DNA from 3 places in the Paenibacillus sp. FSL E2-8871 genome. Region 3 is predicted to be linked to each of the others. Evidence: predicted binding sites of a transcription regulator. Region 3 holds the regulator's gene; each other region holds the start of a gene.

What was found. The regulator LexA, encoded in region 3, represses DNA repair genes until DNA is damaged. The targets are predictions, from matches to a motif close to CGAACATATGTTCG.
Region 1: addB (helicase-exonuclease AddAB subunit AddB) is a predicted target of LexA. The motif match lies at 2,388-2,401, and genes of this name have one in related genera.
Region 2: recA (recombinase RecA) is a predicted target of LexA. The motif match lies at 1,716-1,729, and genes of this name have one in related genera.

What each region holds. Positions count from the first base shown of each region.
Region 1 is NZ_JBBOBV010000001.1:3,040,369-3,044,563, forward strand. Features, by position in the region: gene addB (helicase-exonuclease AddAB subunit AddB) at 1-2,257, opposite strand, end outside; gene NYE25_RS13925 (MerR family transcriptional regulator) at 2,761-3,555, opposite strand; gene NYE25_RS13930 (DUF4097 family beta strand repeat-containing protein) at 3,804-4,195, shown strand, end outside.
Region 2 is NZ_JBBOBV010000001.1:1,918,709-1,922,903, forward strand. Features, by position in the region: gene NYE25_RS08825 (regulatory protein RecX) at 1-413, opposite strand, end outside; gene recA (recombinase RecA) at 579-1,646, opposite strand; gene NYE25_RS08835 (competence/damage-inducible protein A) at 1,946-3,232, opposite strand; gene pgsA (CDP-diacylglycerol--glycerol-3-phosphate 3-phosphatidyltransferase) at 3,342-3,929, opposite strand; gene NYE25_RS08845 (YajQ family cyclic di-GMP-binding protein) at 4,083-4,195, opposite strand, start outside.
Region 3 is NZ_JBBOBV010000001.1:1,546,075-1,550,269, forward strand. Features, by position in the region: gene NYE25_RS07125 (hypothetical protein) at 32-559, opposite strand; gene NYE25_RS07130 (DUF896 domain-containing protein) at 609-818, opposite strand; gene NYE25_RS07135 (LysM peptidoglycan-binding domain-containing protein) at 928-1,341, opposite strand; gene lexA (transcriptional repressor LexA) at 1,637-2,263, shown strand; gene NYE25_RS07145 (L,D-transpeptidase) at 2,536-2,874, shown strand; gene NYE25_RS07150 (hypothetical protein) at 3,024-3,404, shown strand; gene NYE25_RS07155 (hypothetical protein) at 3,639-4,195, shown strand, end outside.

The DNA.
Region 1 (4,195 bases), 1.5 Mb from region 3:
AGTTATACACATCCCACCATAATTCAGGTATCTCCGTCCCCTGGCGCCACTGGCGTAGCTGCATAATCAATGCACGAAGACTCTGTTCTGGATGACCAATGTAACCGAGGTGAATGGAATCTCTGACTTCTTCTGGTAGTCCTACAGGTGGAAGTGCTGCCAAGCTGTGCTCATGAACCCTTGGGAACATTCTATGCAAATGACGGATTACCTCAGAGGGAAGAAGCGCCTTGCCCTCATCATCAGCAGTGGCGTAGCTAATCCAGAGCTTTCGACTTCCTGTCGTTAGCGCATTATAGATCAAAAACCGCTCGTCCAGCAGCTTACGAGAAGCACCAGGAGCAAGCTCCATACCGGCGTTCTCAAGCACAGAGCGTTCGCCTTCCGAGAGAATTCCATCTTCCTTAAACTGCGCAGGCACAACACCTTCATTAAATCCAAGCAAAAAAGCGTATTTAACTCCCGTTGGTCGAGTCCGATCCATGTTACCAACCAGTACTTGATCGAGCGCGGGAGGAACAAGTCCCATCTTAAGCTCAGCAAGTCCTGTCTCTAGGACTCCGGTGAACACATCAAATTCAAGTCTCTCGTTGCCCATCATCTCGACGATCTGATCTAGCAGATCAAGCACTGCACCCCACAGCTGACTATGTTCTCTAGCCTTCTCGGGTTGCCCCTTCTCCATAGCACCGACACTAAGTTTCTCCAGCTTTCGGGCAACATCCGTCTCATCAAGCAGCTTGTACACTGCGGTACATAGTTCAAGGCCGCTTCTACTCTTCTGTATCCGTTTCTCAAAAGCAAATAGAGGTCCCGTTATACTAGCACGGCATCGCTCCATTGTAGCAAGCAGTTCTTCATCCATCTGTCTGCCGCCTTCCAGCGACAAGCTAGGAATCCCTTTCCATGAACGGCCATCCGTCCAGCGATACCCTTGAATCCCACAAGCCAGCACATAATTCTCTAAGGCGTCCATATCCTCACGCGTAATACTACCGTCCAGCGGTAGCAAAAGCTCTGTCTTTACACAGCGGAATACATCCTCGAAGCGCCAGCGTCGACGCACCACATCCAATGCGGAGCGTACAAACTCTACCAATGGATGGTGCAGCTCATTTACCTTCTGGTCCAGAAAAAAAGGTACTCCGTAATCTTGGAACAACGGTTTAATCAGTTGCTCGTAATCTCCAATATTACGCATCAATACGGCCATTTCACCATATTTTGCACCTTCATCTCGCGCCAGTCTGATCATTTCACGCAGTGCTCCCTCAACCTCTGCTCTATGAGAAACTGCTGCGCCTATAGATATCGCTTCATTTGCCAGTTCATCTGCACCCATCCAGACCTTTCGGCGGTCATATCCCCTTTCGAGATGAGCAAGAACAGGACTTTCTTCAAAACGCGGAAGAACCGCTGGCTCCAGAAGCTCGTCCCACACATCAATGCCCAGCTCTTCAGCTATTCCACGCAGTTTAATGTAAGTAACCGCAGTTGGGTGAAACAATTCAAGCTCATTCAACTGATCTCCATAGGGATACGAACGATCAAGTGTAAGGGACACGGTCAGCTTCGATGCTTGCTGCATCAATTCTCGAAGCACTACGAATTCCTGCGGGGTAAAGCCGTGGAACCCATCTACCCAAATCTCCGACCCGCGAATGTAAGAGGAATCAGGAATATGCTCAGCTAGTTCCGCTAAACGATCCTCTTCGTCGATATAGAGGCGTGACATTTCCTTCTCTAAATCGCTGAATACCAGCTGTAAATCATCCAGCTTGCCTTCAAGAATAGGACTTCTTGCAATAGCGCCTCGCATTGCGGATAACTGCTCCTCTAAATCAGAGGAAGCCAAGCAGCAACGCTTCATCTCCGTATGCAGTTGATTCAACCGTTCGACAAAACCCGGTCTGTCGGCAGAGGCACCGAATAATTTCAGTTCCTCTTTACGGCGACTGATGATTTTGTAAATCAACATCTTTTTACCCTCTTCACTGATCGGCAGACTAGCGCTGCCTCCAGTTTCCTGTTTCACTCGATAGGCAAGCCGAGAAAAGCTCAGTGTCTGCGCCCGAATGCTTCCCTTCACATTCCCTACGGTCAAAAGCCCCCGTTCTGCTCCAAAGGAACCTTGTTCAGGTACAAGAATAATGATCGGCGCGCCAAGAGGCTCCTTCTCTAATGAAGAAGAAATAGACTCCCATATTTTTGTTGTCTTGCCACTACCAGAGCGGCCTAGTAAAAAGGTTACCGACATAAATGATAGACTCCTTCCGTAGCGGAGAAAATGTATATGATACAAGGTGAAATACTCACCGTTTGATAATGTTCAAATGAAAAAGTTCAGTCGTTCCTCGTCCCCTCAGTATAACATAGCTGCACATATCAGAACATGCGTTTGCTAGTATTTTCTAATGATTTACAATAAAAAAGCTACGAAGTAAACAGCAACTATTGTATTTTGGTGACTTGCTGTTTAGTATTTCTAGTTTGTTAATACCCGGTGCGCAACGTTCGATGCTTTCTGTTTGGAGCGTAGAGTTAGGGTTCGAGATTCGGGTTCGCTTATAGCGTTAATCTGCCAGTTAGCTTAATAGATAACATTGAACTATAGTTAAATATTTATCTAATCGGCGAAGTATAACGTTCTTGTCCTCAGTCAAGGGCAAGAAACATGATTCCTTAATCAAAAAAAGCCGCTAAATTAGCGACTTTCAATCAAATATTTTTCTTTTCCTAAACCTTTCCTTTGTATTTCATCTAACATGAGCGTTTCTTAATGAACAGTTGTATCTGATAATCCCACTGCAATATTCCAGTCACAATAATGTTATGAAGAACAAAATCTGGACACACATCGTATTCCGTCTTTGCCCTTTCAAGTAAATTTTGTAATACAGCATTCTTATTCTCTTCGGTACAAATTGCACACAGATAGTCCCCTTCTGGTAGCACAGTCAGCCCCTCTAAAGACGGATATTTCAAGCAAACAGCAAATAATCGTGTTATTCCTTCAGTCGTGAACATTCCTGCCATATCTTCAAACAGAAATTGTGAATGCAGAGACGTTTCAATTTGTTGATAGAAATGTCTGTGATAGTCCCATAAATTCTTAAGTGTGGGGCTTTCCATTTTATTCGAAAGCATAATTACCCTTTCCTCTATGTGTCTGACAAAGTAATTTTCACTTTGACTATAACCGTCGTGGAACTTATTTTCATAATGTAGATAGGCACGTTTAATTTTCGATTTTGCATACTGCAGACGAGCAATTTTATCGTCTGCTCTTTTTTCTGCTTGTTTTAGAAATGCAATTACTTTAGAGAGATCATTCTGCTGCAAAATATCTTTAATATCCATTAAAGTAAGGTCCATTGCTTTGAGCAGTTCAATGGTTTGCAGCTTTACGAGCTCCTGCTCGGAATAGTATCGATATCCCGACAATTCATCTTTATAGCATGGCTTGACTAATCCAATACGATCATAGTGCCGCAAGGTCTCAGTGGTCATCTCTACGATCTCTGCTGCTTGCTTAATTGTAAAATAGTTGTTCATATCTACCCTCTTGACCTTTTTGTAACACAAAAGTTTATGATGATTAAAACATATGCGACTGATAAACGCAACGAAATACAAAATGAATTTATTACCAGAGAGGAAGGCAAATATGAAGAACTAAATCATGTATCAAAGGATTATCCTTTGTTGTATATCTGAATTTGTCTGCATAGCAGCTTAAGATTGGAATTCGTAGGACTGGCTATATTTAAAAGAAAAATGATTTAACGAAGGAGCATTTTACAATGAAAAGTACTGCAAAAAAATTACTAACTACTATATGCACATTGGTGACACTATTGATATCATTAGCAGGATGTTCCTCCGACTCCACTTCCATGGAGGAAAAAAATTACACCATACCTGCCCAAAAGATTGATACCTTAACAATTGATGTAAAGGACAAAAAAATAAGTATCCTCCAATCTAAAGATGAACAAATTCATATTGTTTACTATGAAAGTGAGAAAAATTTTTACAAGATTGATCTATCTGACGATAAAGAACTGTCAATGGTAAGTGACAGTAATAAGGAATGGAACGACTATATCGGAGGAAAAGGCTCGCAAGTAACCAGAACTATTCAGGTATCGATACCTGATGCAACTTTAAAAAATTTGACTTTAAAAACATCAAA
Region 2 (4,195 bases), 370 kb from region 3:
GCATACAAGGGGTCATCAAGAAATCTTTCCTGCTGTAGCCGTTGCACCACTTCCGCAATAATAGTCTCCCCTATTTCCTTCTGCCGTAAACGGCGAGTCATTTCCATAGCGGTACGTGGCTTCCGTTCTAGATAACGAAGTCCTTCTACATAAGCTCGTTGTCGCTCATCAGCAACAACAATTTCCTCCAAATCGGCTTTCATAAAAGAATTTCCAGTAATCATCCGATATTTAATCATGACGTCTTCGTGTACAGTCATGTTATAGGCTCCGAAATGTATGATGTAGCGGTGGTCCGACTTCTTCTGACGTTCTACCTTAGTAATTTCTAAAAGTTCTCCATCAGGAAAATCAGATAGGACCTGTACGTCCTGCTCATTCGATTCAAAATCCATATCCAGCTGTATTACCATAGTTGCTTGTCACCTCATAGCAATAAAATATCCCCACAAAGTGCGGCTTAACTTCGGTGCGTACTCAGTTACTTTTGGGGGACCCCAAATATATATGTTCTTACACTGTTAAGAAAAGACACCCTGCAACAATGAATCACAGGGCGTCCTATTCCTTAGTAAATTCTATTGTTCGATTTCGAGAAGTAGCTTTTCTTCTTCCTCTTGCTCTGCAATGATTTCCGCTTCATTTGGTGCAGCAACAATAGTGGACAGGTTACTTGCTTCACGGATCTTGTTCTCAATGATAAGTGCAATATCTTGATGTTCTTTCAAGAACTGTTTGGCATTCTCACGTCCTTGACCGAGACGCTCACCCTCATAGGAATACCATGCACCACTCTTATTCACGATGTCCATTTCAGTACCGATGTCTACAAGACTTCCTTCTCTGGAAATCCCTTCACCATACATGATATCAACATCAGCTTGTTTAAATGGAGGTGCTACCTTATTCTTCACAATCTTGATCTTGGTGCGGTTACCTACAACGTCGTTACCCATCTTAATACTTTCGACACGACGAACATCCAACCGTACGGAAGAGTAGAATTTCAACGCCCGACCACCCGGGGTTGTCTCAGGGTTACCGAACATAACACCAATTTTCTCACGAAGCTGGTTAATAAAGATAGCAATTGTATTCGATTTACTAATGGCACCAGATAGCTTCCGAAGCGCTTGAGACATCAAACGAGCCTGTAGGCCGACGTGAGAATCACCCATATCGCCTTCGATTTCCGCTTTAGGAACCAACGCAGCTACGGAGTCAACGACAATAATGTCTACTGCACCACTACGGACAAGTGCTTCAGCAATCTCAAGTGCCTGTTCACCCGTATCTGGCTGAGATAGCAACAATTCATCAATGTTTACGCCCAAGTTACGTGCATACTTCGGATCGAGCGCATGCTCAGCATCGATAAATGCAGCTTGTCCTCCTTGTTTTTGCACTTCTGCAATAGCATGAAGAGCAACAGTCGTTTTACCGGAGGATTCAGGTCCGTATACTTCAATAATACGTCCCTTTGGAAGTCCGCCTATACCTAACGCAATATCAAGTGCCAAAGATCCGCTAGGTACAACTTCCACTTGCATATGAGTGGATTCTCCCAGTTTCATGATCGAACCTTTACCAAATTGTTTTTCTATTTGACGAAGCGCCATATCAAGCGCTGCACGACGATCTGACAATCAGACCACTTCCTTCACTGTTTATAATAATATAATAACGTGTTTTTGAGGTCTTGCCAAGCTTTTTTTCGAACATACATTCGTTTTTTTTGTCTCAAGCGTTAATTATCCCTTTTATTGTAAGCCTCCCTCCGGACATAGAAGTTAACTGATTTCTCTACTTCACCGGACATCAACGACTTATGATCAAAACCAAAACAGCGATCAAAATCTCCGCAGATATACAAAAAACCGCAGCAAAGAAATCTCAGTGCCACGGTTCTTCCGTATGTCTCAATTATAACTGGGCTAATCTCCCATTACAAGTCTGAGCCTTCAAGAGGTGTCTCCACCTTCCGTTCCTCAAGTCTGCGCCATAGACGATACAACAGAGCTTTAACAGTACGCAGTCGTATATTTTCACGTGTACCTTTAAGATTAAGCTCATACACCTCTGTCTTACGCCCGCGTTCAGCTAAACCAATAAATACAAGTCCGACTGGCTTACGTTCAGAATAGCCTGGTCCCGCTACACCAGTTACAGATAAACCGAAATCACTATCCGCGATCATTCTCACCTGATCAGCTAACACCTCGGCAACTTCACGACTAACTGCCCCTGGAGCATCTGGCCCCTCCAAATAAGCACTTGGCACATTCAGAAGCTTTTTCTTCAGGTCGTTGGAATAACAGACGATTCCTCCCGCAAACATCGAAGCACTGCCTGGAATGTTAGTTATACTCTCCATCAGTAAGCCTCCAGTGCAACTCTCTGCAGCACTTAAAGTCAGACCTGCATCCGCCATCCAATCCACAATCAATTGCTCCAGTGGCACATCAATATTTGCATATAAATGTTCTGGCAAAATCTCTTTGATCTGTTTCTCCAGAATCTCCAGCTTCTTGTAAGCTTCATGCTCGGAAGGTGCCTTTGTCGAAATACGAACGGTTACCTCTCCCTCTTTAGCGTAAGGAGCTATGGTTGGGTCTGTCTGGCTGTGAATAAGATCAATAAGCTTATCCTCAAGCAGTGATTCTCCGATACCGGCAAATTTAAGCATTTTAGAATAAAGTGGCATTTCTGTCGTCAGAGCGTGCTGCTGGAGCCACGGTACAGCTTTATCTACGAACATCGGCTTCATCTCGCGAGGCGGACCAGGAAGCACAATATAATATTTCTTTTCATGCTCAAAAGCAATGCCAACAGCAAGGCCAATCTCATTTGGCAAAGGTGTAGTTCCTTCAATTATAAGTGCCTGTTTACGATTATTCTCCGTCATTACAATCTTTCGATCATCAAAGAAACGTTGTACATGATCCATTGCCAAGCGATCTATATGAAGTGTGCGACCTAAGGAAGCAGCCAGCGCGTCCTTCGTTAGATCATCTTCTGTAGGACCAATACCACCGGTAAATATGATAACATCCGCTCTGCTTTGAGCGATCTCAATGGCTTGCTGCAAGCGACTGCTGTTATCCCCAACTACGGTTTGAAAATATACATCAATCCCAATAGCAGCTAGCTCAATAGACAAAAACTGGGCATTACTATTTACGATTTGACCGAGCAAAAGCTCCGTGCCTACTGCAATAATCTCTGCTTTCATACCTGGCTTTCGCCTCCTCGTTATAATGTAGATACACTGCTTTTAGGGTTTAAAAAAGGTAATAGGTGCTTTACCTATTACCTCTCCTATATGTAGCTGCCTAAAACGCTTAAGCATTATGCAGCTGTAATAGATCCTTATTCTTCACAAAATAATCAATTCCAGAGTAAATAGTGATCAAGGCTGCAGCCCAGATGGCAATATCGTCTACAGGAATGCTGACGAATTGAAATGGGAAATTATTTAACAACAGCAGTGAGATCGCTACAATTTGTACAACCGTCTTTATCTTACCCCATTTGCTGGCGGCAACCACTTTTCCCTCTAACAATGCTATCTGGCGAAGCCCGGTTACTGCGAACTCACGACTAATGATAACAATTGCGATCCATGAATCACATCTGCCCAATTCCACAAGTGAAATCAGAACTGCAGAAACTAACAGCTTGTCCGCTAACGGATCAAGGAGCTTACCGAGATTGGTAACCATATTATATTTCCTTGCTATGTAGCCGTCTATTCCATCTGTGCTCGCTGCAAGCAAAAAGATTACAGCTGCCACCAAATGATTAACAGATAGCTGAAAAGAGCCCCAATGTATCGGTTCTGGATAAAAACTGAAATCCACCAGTAAGAAAAACATCATAATCGGGATCAGGCAAATACGTGCTAGCGTGATGCGGTTGGGCAAATTCACTGAAGTTCCTCCCCTAAATCGTTCATACAAATTGCCTGAGTCAGGCTCATCTATTTCTACTTAAGCAAGTATATTATAGCTATAAATAGGTGTCAAAAAAAATACAAAGCACCCCGCATAATGGCGCTGATAAGCACTGCGGGGTACAAAATGCTATTTTAAGTTGTTGAACTGCAGGTCCAGAGGCAAATCAGCTTTACGTAAAATCTGGATAATTTGTTGTAAATCATCGCGACTCTTACCAGTTACGCGGATCTGATCTCCTT
Region 3 (4,195 bases):
CAGGTCTCCCTCTCCCATGGCTGGTTAATTTCTATTCGTGAACTACTTCAATTTGGTGAGCTTTTGCGAATGCTTCCAGTCGAGTCCCCATTGCATTGGTATCATAACGATTCATAAGTCTGGTAAAAATCCATTTCGTGCGTTTGCCTTTATGCTTAATTACAACAGCTCCACGCGAAAGGATGATTTTCTCAATATCAGAAGCTGGCAGATAACGTTCGCGGTTGAATTTTATAGTAGATAGTCTAGCATTCTCTACCTTCAAGTACGGACGTCGGAAGAACAGAAGTGCCGCTAGTAAGTAGTACAAAACGACTCCTAGCCAGTTCATAAGCATACCATTACCTTTGGCCTGGTCCACTGAACCAACCATCCAAAACATAGTACCAAGCACTAATAACACTACTGGAAATGCAATGTTACGGCCTTTAAAGGTTTCACTGTTCTTACCAGGAGATTTAGATTTAGATGCGTAAATCGTTTCCTTCCCCTGTTTCTTTCTTTGCTTATTAATTTGCTGCGTGTTGCGTTGAACCATTCTTTCCCAAGAACGGGCCATATGCGTTCCCCCTAGTCATCCAGTAATATCTATGAAAAGGAACAGGGTGTTAATGCTTACGCCCCTTGTTACCTTGTTCATGCTCATCATTATCGACCAATTCAATCGTATTCAATTGTGCTCGGAAGTTATTGCGAATATTCCCCAAATAAATTTCACGAAGCTTGGCGCGTTCCGCCGTTTCCTCTTGATTAAGGCCTACGCTCTTCTGTTTGCGTGCCAATTCGTTAATACGCGCGACCAACTCATCAATATTCAAAACTTTCCCTCCCCTTATAAATTAATTCTAACTCTGCCATGAGAAAAAGAGCTTGTCAAGGTTTACTCCCTGCAAGCTCTTCATGTCCTCTTATTATGTTCTTAGAATATTAATATATAGGTAAAGTGAGAACATCTCCAGCATTAATCTGACTACCTTTAATGCCATTGGATTTTTTAATTCCTTCTATATATACAGCCGTTTTCATATCAGAAGGTTTATTCTCAAGAGCAATACTCCAAAGTGTATCTCCACGTTCAACCACTACGCGCTTCTCATCCTTCATTAAAGTAGTAGATCCTGCAAATACATTACCTACTACTGTAAGTCCTGATAGTACGAGCACGATGATCAATGTCAGTTTAATAACAAAATCTCTACGGAACAAACGCATCAAGCCTTCAAGCAAAAGCTCTGTAATCTCTTTAATCTGAGCTGAATAACGGGTAATAGGATTATGTCCTAAAGATTCAACCACTGGGGCTTTATCGTAGATGCTACGGTATGTACTGTATTTTAACATGAATATCATCCTCCAAACACTTGTTCTTACTTTTGAAATTATAATAACACGAACATGTGTTTTGTTCAATACTATTTTAGAACAATTGTTCTCTTTTTTTCAGAGGTTAATATTTACCATATTCTTCATATAAAGAATCACTCTTATCGTTTAGATGAAGGAAACGCAATCAATACAAGACTACCATTTATTAACTCTTTCGAATTAATATTTATAATAGTTAGAACTTATGTTTGTGCGAACGGTAGTTCTATGTTATAATTTTCCCAAACATTACTATATGGGGTTGATTCCAATGTCAAAGATTTCAAGTCGCCAGCTGGCGATCCTGGAATTTATACGTAGCGAAGTCCGCAGCAAGGGTTATCCTCCTTCCGTCCGGGAGATTGGAGAAGCTGTTGGTCTTGCTTCCAGCTCCACAGTTCACGGTCATTTGGATCGGCTAGAGAAGAAGGGACTTATCCGTCGAGATCCAACGAAGCCTCGTGCGATAGAATTGCTTGGCCAAGAGGATTCCGAGAATGTCCATCATTTCGCGCAAACCGTCGCTCGCATTCCTGTCGTAGGTAAGGTTACCGCCGGGGTTCCTATCACTGCTACTGAGAATATTGAAGACTACTTCCCGCTTCCAACTCACTATGTTGGAGATAACAAAGTATTTATGTTATCGGTTCAAGGTGACAGTATGGTCGAAGCTGGGATTATGAATGGCGACTATGTTATTGTTCGTCAACAACAAACGGCTGATAACGGAGATATCGTTGTAGCTATGACCGAAGAAGATGAAGCAACCGTTAAGACTTTTTATAAAGAACGTGATCATATACGTCTTCAGCCGGAGAATCCGGCGTACGAGCCTCTTCGCCTTAATCGCGTGACCATTCTCGGCAGAGTTATCGGATTATTTCGAGATATCCACTAAGTATGCACTCCTACCAAGCGAAAACGGATACCGTCCTTTAGGACGGTATCCGTTTCTACGAGAAGTATAAGGATAGGGTATATCGTATAATATATACTTTCTTTTATTTTTTAAAAAAAGCTGTTCTGCAAATGCAGAACAGCTTTTTTATTGTTATCAAACTCCATTTATCAATTACAGAACATTTGTTCTCATAGGCTAAAATGACCATTTTTAATGAATAACCGTTTAGGCATCCTCCTCATATCTTAATTAGAAAGGAGTGTTGCACAATGCCAAATTACCGGATTATAGTTGATCTGACGCAGCGTATGCTTTATCTTCTTGATAACGACATTGTGATCAGGGGCTTCCCAGTCGGAATCGGTAAAATGTTAACTCAATCACCACTCGGTGAATTCACAATCATTAACAAACAACCCGATCCAGGTGGTCCATTTGGGGTCTTTTGGATGGGTCTATCTAAGCCTCATTATGGGATACATGGAAATAATGATCCCTCATCCATAGGGCACGAAGTATCCCATGGTTGTATTCGTATGTACAATGAAGATGTGTTAGCACTAGCTGCGATTGTACCGATTGGAACACGAGTAACGATCAGGAATTAAATCTATCTCTATAGATAAACACGCCTCACTCATGGTTCAATGGAGGGGGCGTGTTTGTATTTATGTATTTTTGATGACCTAATAGGAATTATGTGGTTATATGTCGAATAATGTTAACAGGATTTCAAATTGAAAGGAAGTGTCTCGTTTTGAACAACTCAAAAATTAGAACCCTCGTCGATTTTAAAGTCGATGCACTTGTTAAACTCTCTGGCTTATTGTTAAATAACGATCAAGCGAGTGGAAAAAAAGTAAATTTACTCACCTCATTCGGCAGTATTCAAGGGACCATCTCCCCTTCCACCTCCAATAAAGAGGATGTTTTTGACTTAAAATCTCTAATGGATGATGTCATTGTAGATGAATACATATCTTATTTAGGTGCGGAACATCCCGATAAAAATTTCAGCTATAACTTTGTAGTCCTTAATGATGTTTCTGTAAGACCCTATACTCACTATGAATCTCCGATCGAATACAAACAGCTAATTGTTTATACTGATCAAATCACAGCCTTCAATTTCTTATGATTTTGACATATTTATTTTAAATGCTCTCAACAAAGCACTCCAGCAGTTGCCCCAATTTTGCACTCAGCTTGCAAAATCGGCAGATCTCTGGGTGCTTTCTCTTTTTCTAATCAGTTGTCGTTTCCTAAATTCCCACGATTTTCGCTCTTAACAGATACTAGTAGAGAGAATTCAGGCATATCTTTCAATAAGCAATAAATCTTGCTCTACTGAGATCATTGGAGGTGTGATTACATGCTGATTTTCTTGATGTATATGTTTGCCATTGTAGGAGGAGTCTTAATTCTAAGTGCCGTTATTATAGAATTAAAAAAACTATCTACTTCTTCTGAACTTTCTAAGCTGTTAAACGCAACCTCATCTTTTAATATTATATTCACCAAAACATTCATTCCGCCCAATCAATCTCACTTGATCGCCCTTAATGAACCTTATAAAAAAATAGCAATAGGTACCAGCAATCCGAAAACAAGCAAAAAAGCAATAGCAAAGCTATACTCGTTCGACAATATAATGGGATCAGAGATTGTTGTTAACGCACTAACCCTTTCAAAAGTATCTAAACGACAACAAAACAGCAAATCAACTGCTTCAAGTGCGGATATTAATGTGGTTAATAGCTTTGACGAAGAGGCTGATGTTATTGAGGAACTTACGCTTAAAATATACATGAACAGCAATGAAATACCTGTGTATAGTATTTCCTTCTTGCCAGGCTTATTGCCCATTCAACAATCCGATAATCAATACAAAGAAGCTTACTCCCAAGTCCAACAATTACATGCTTTCTT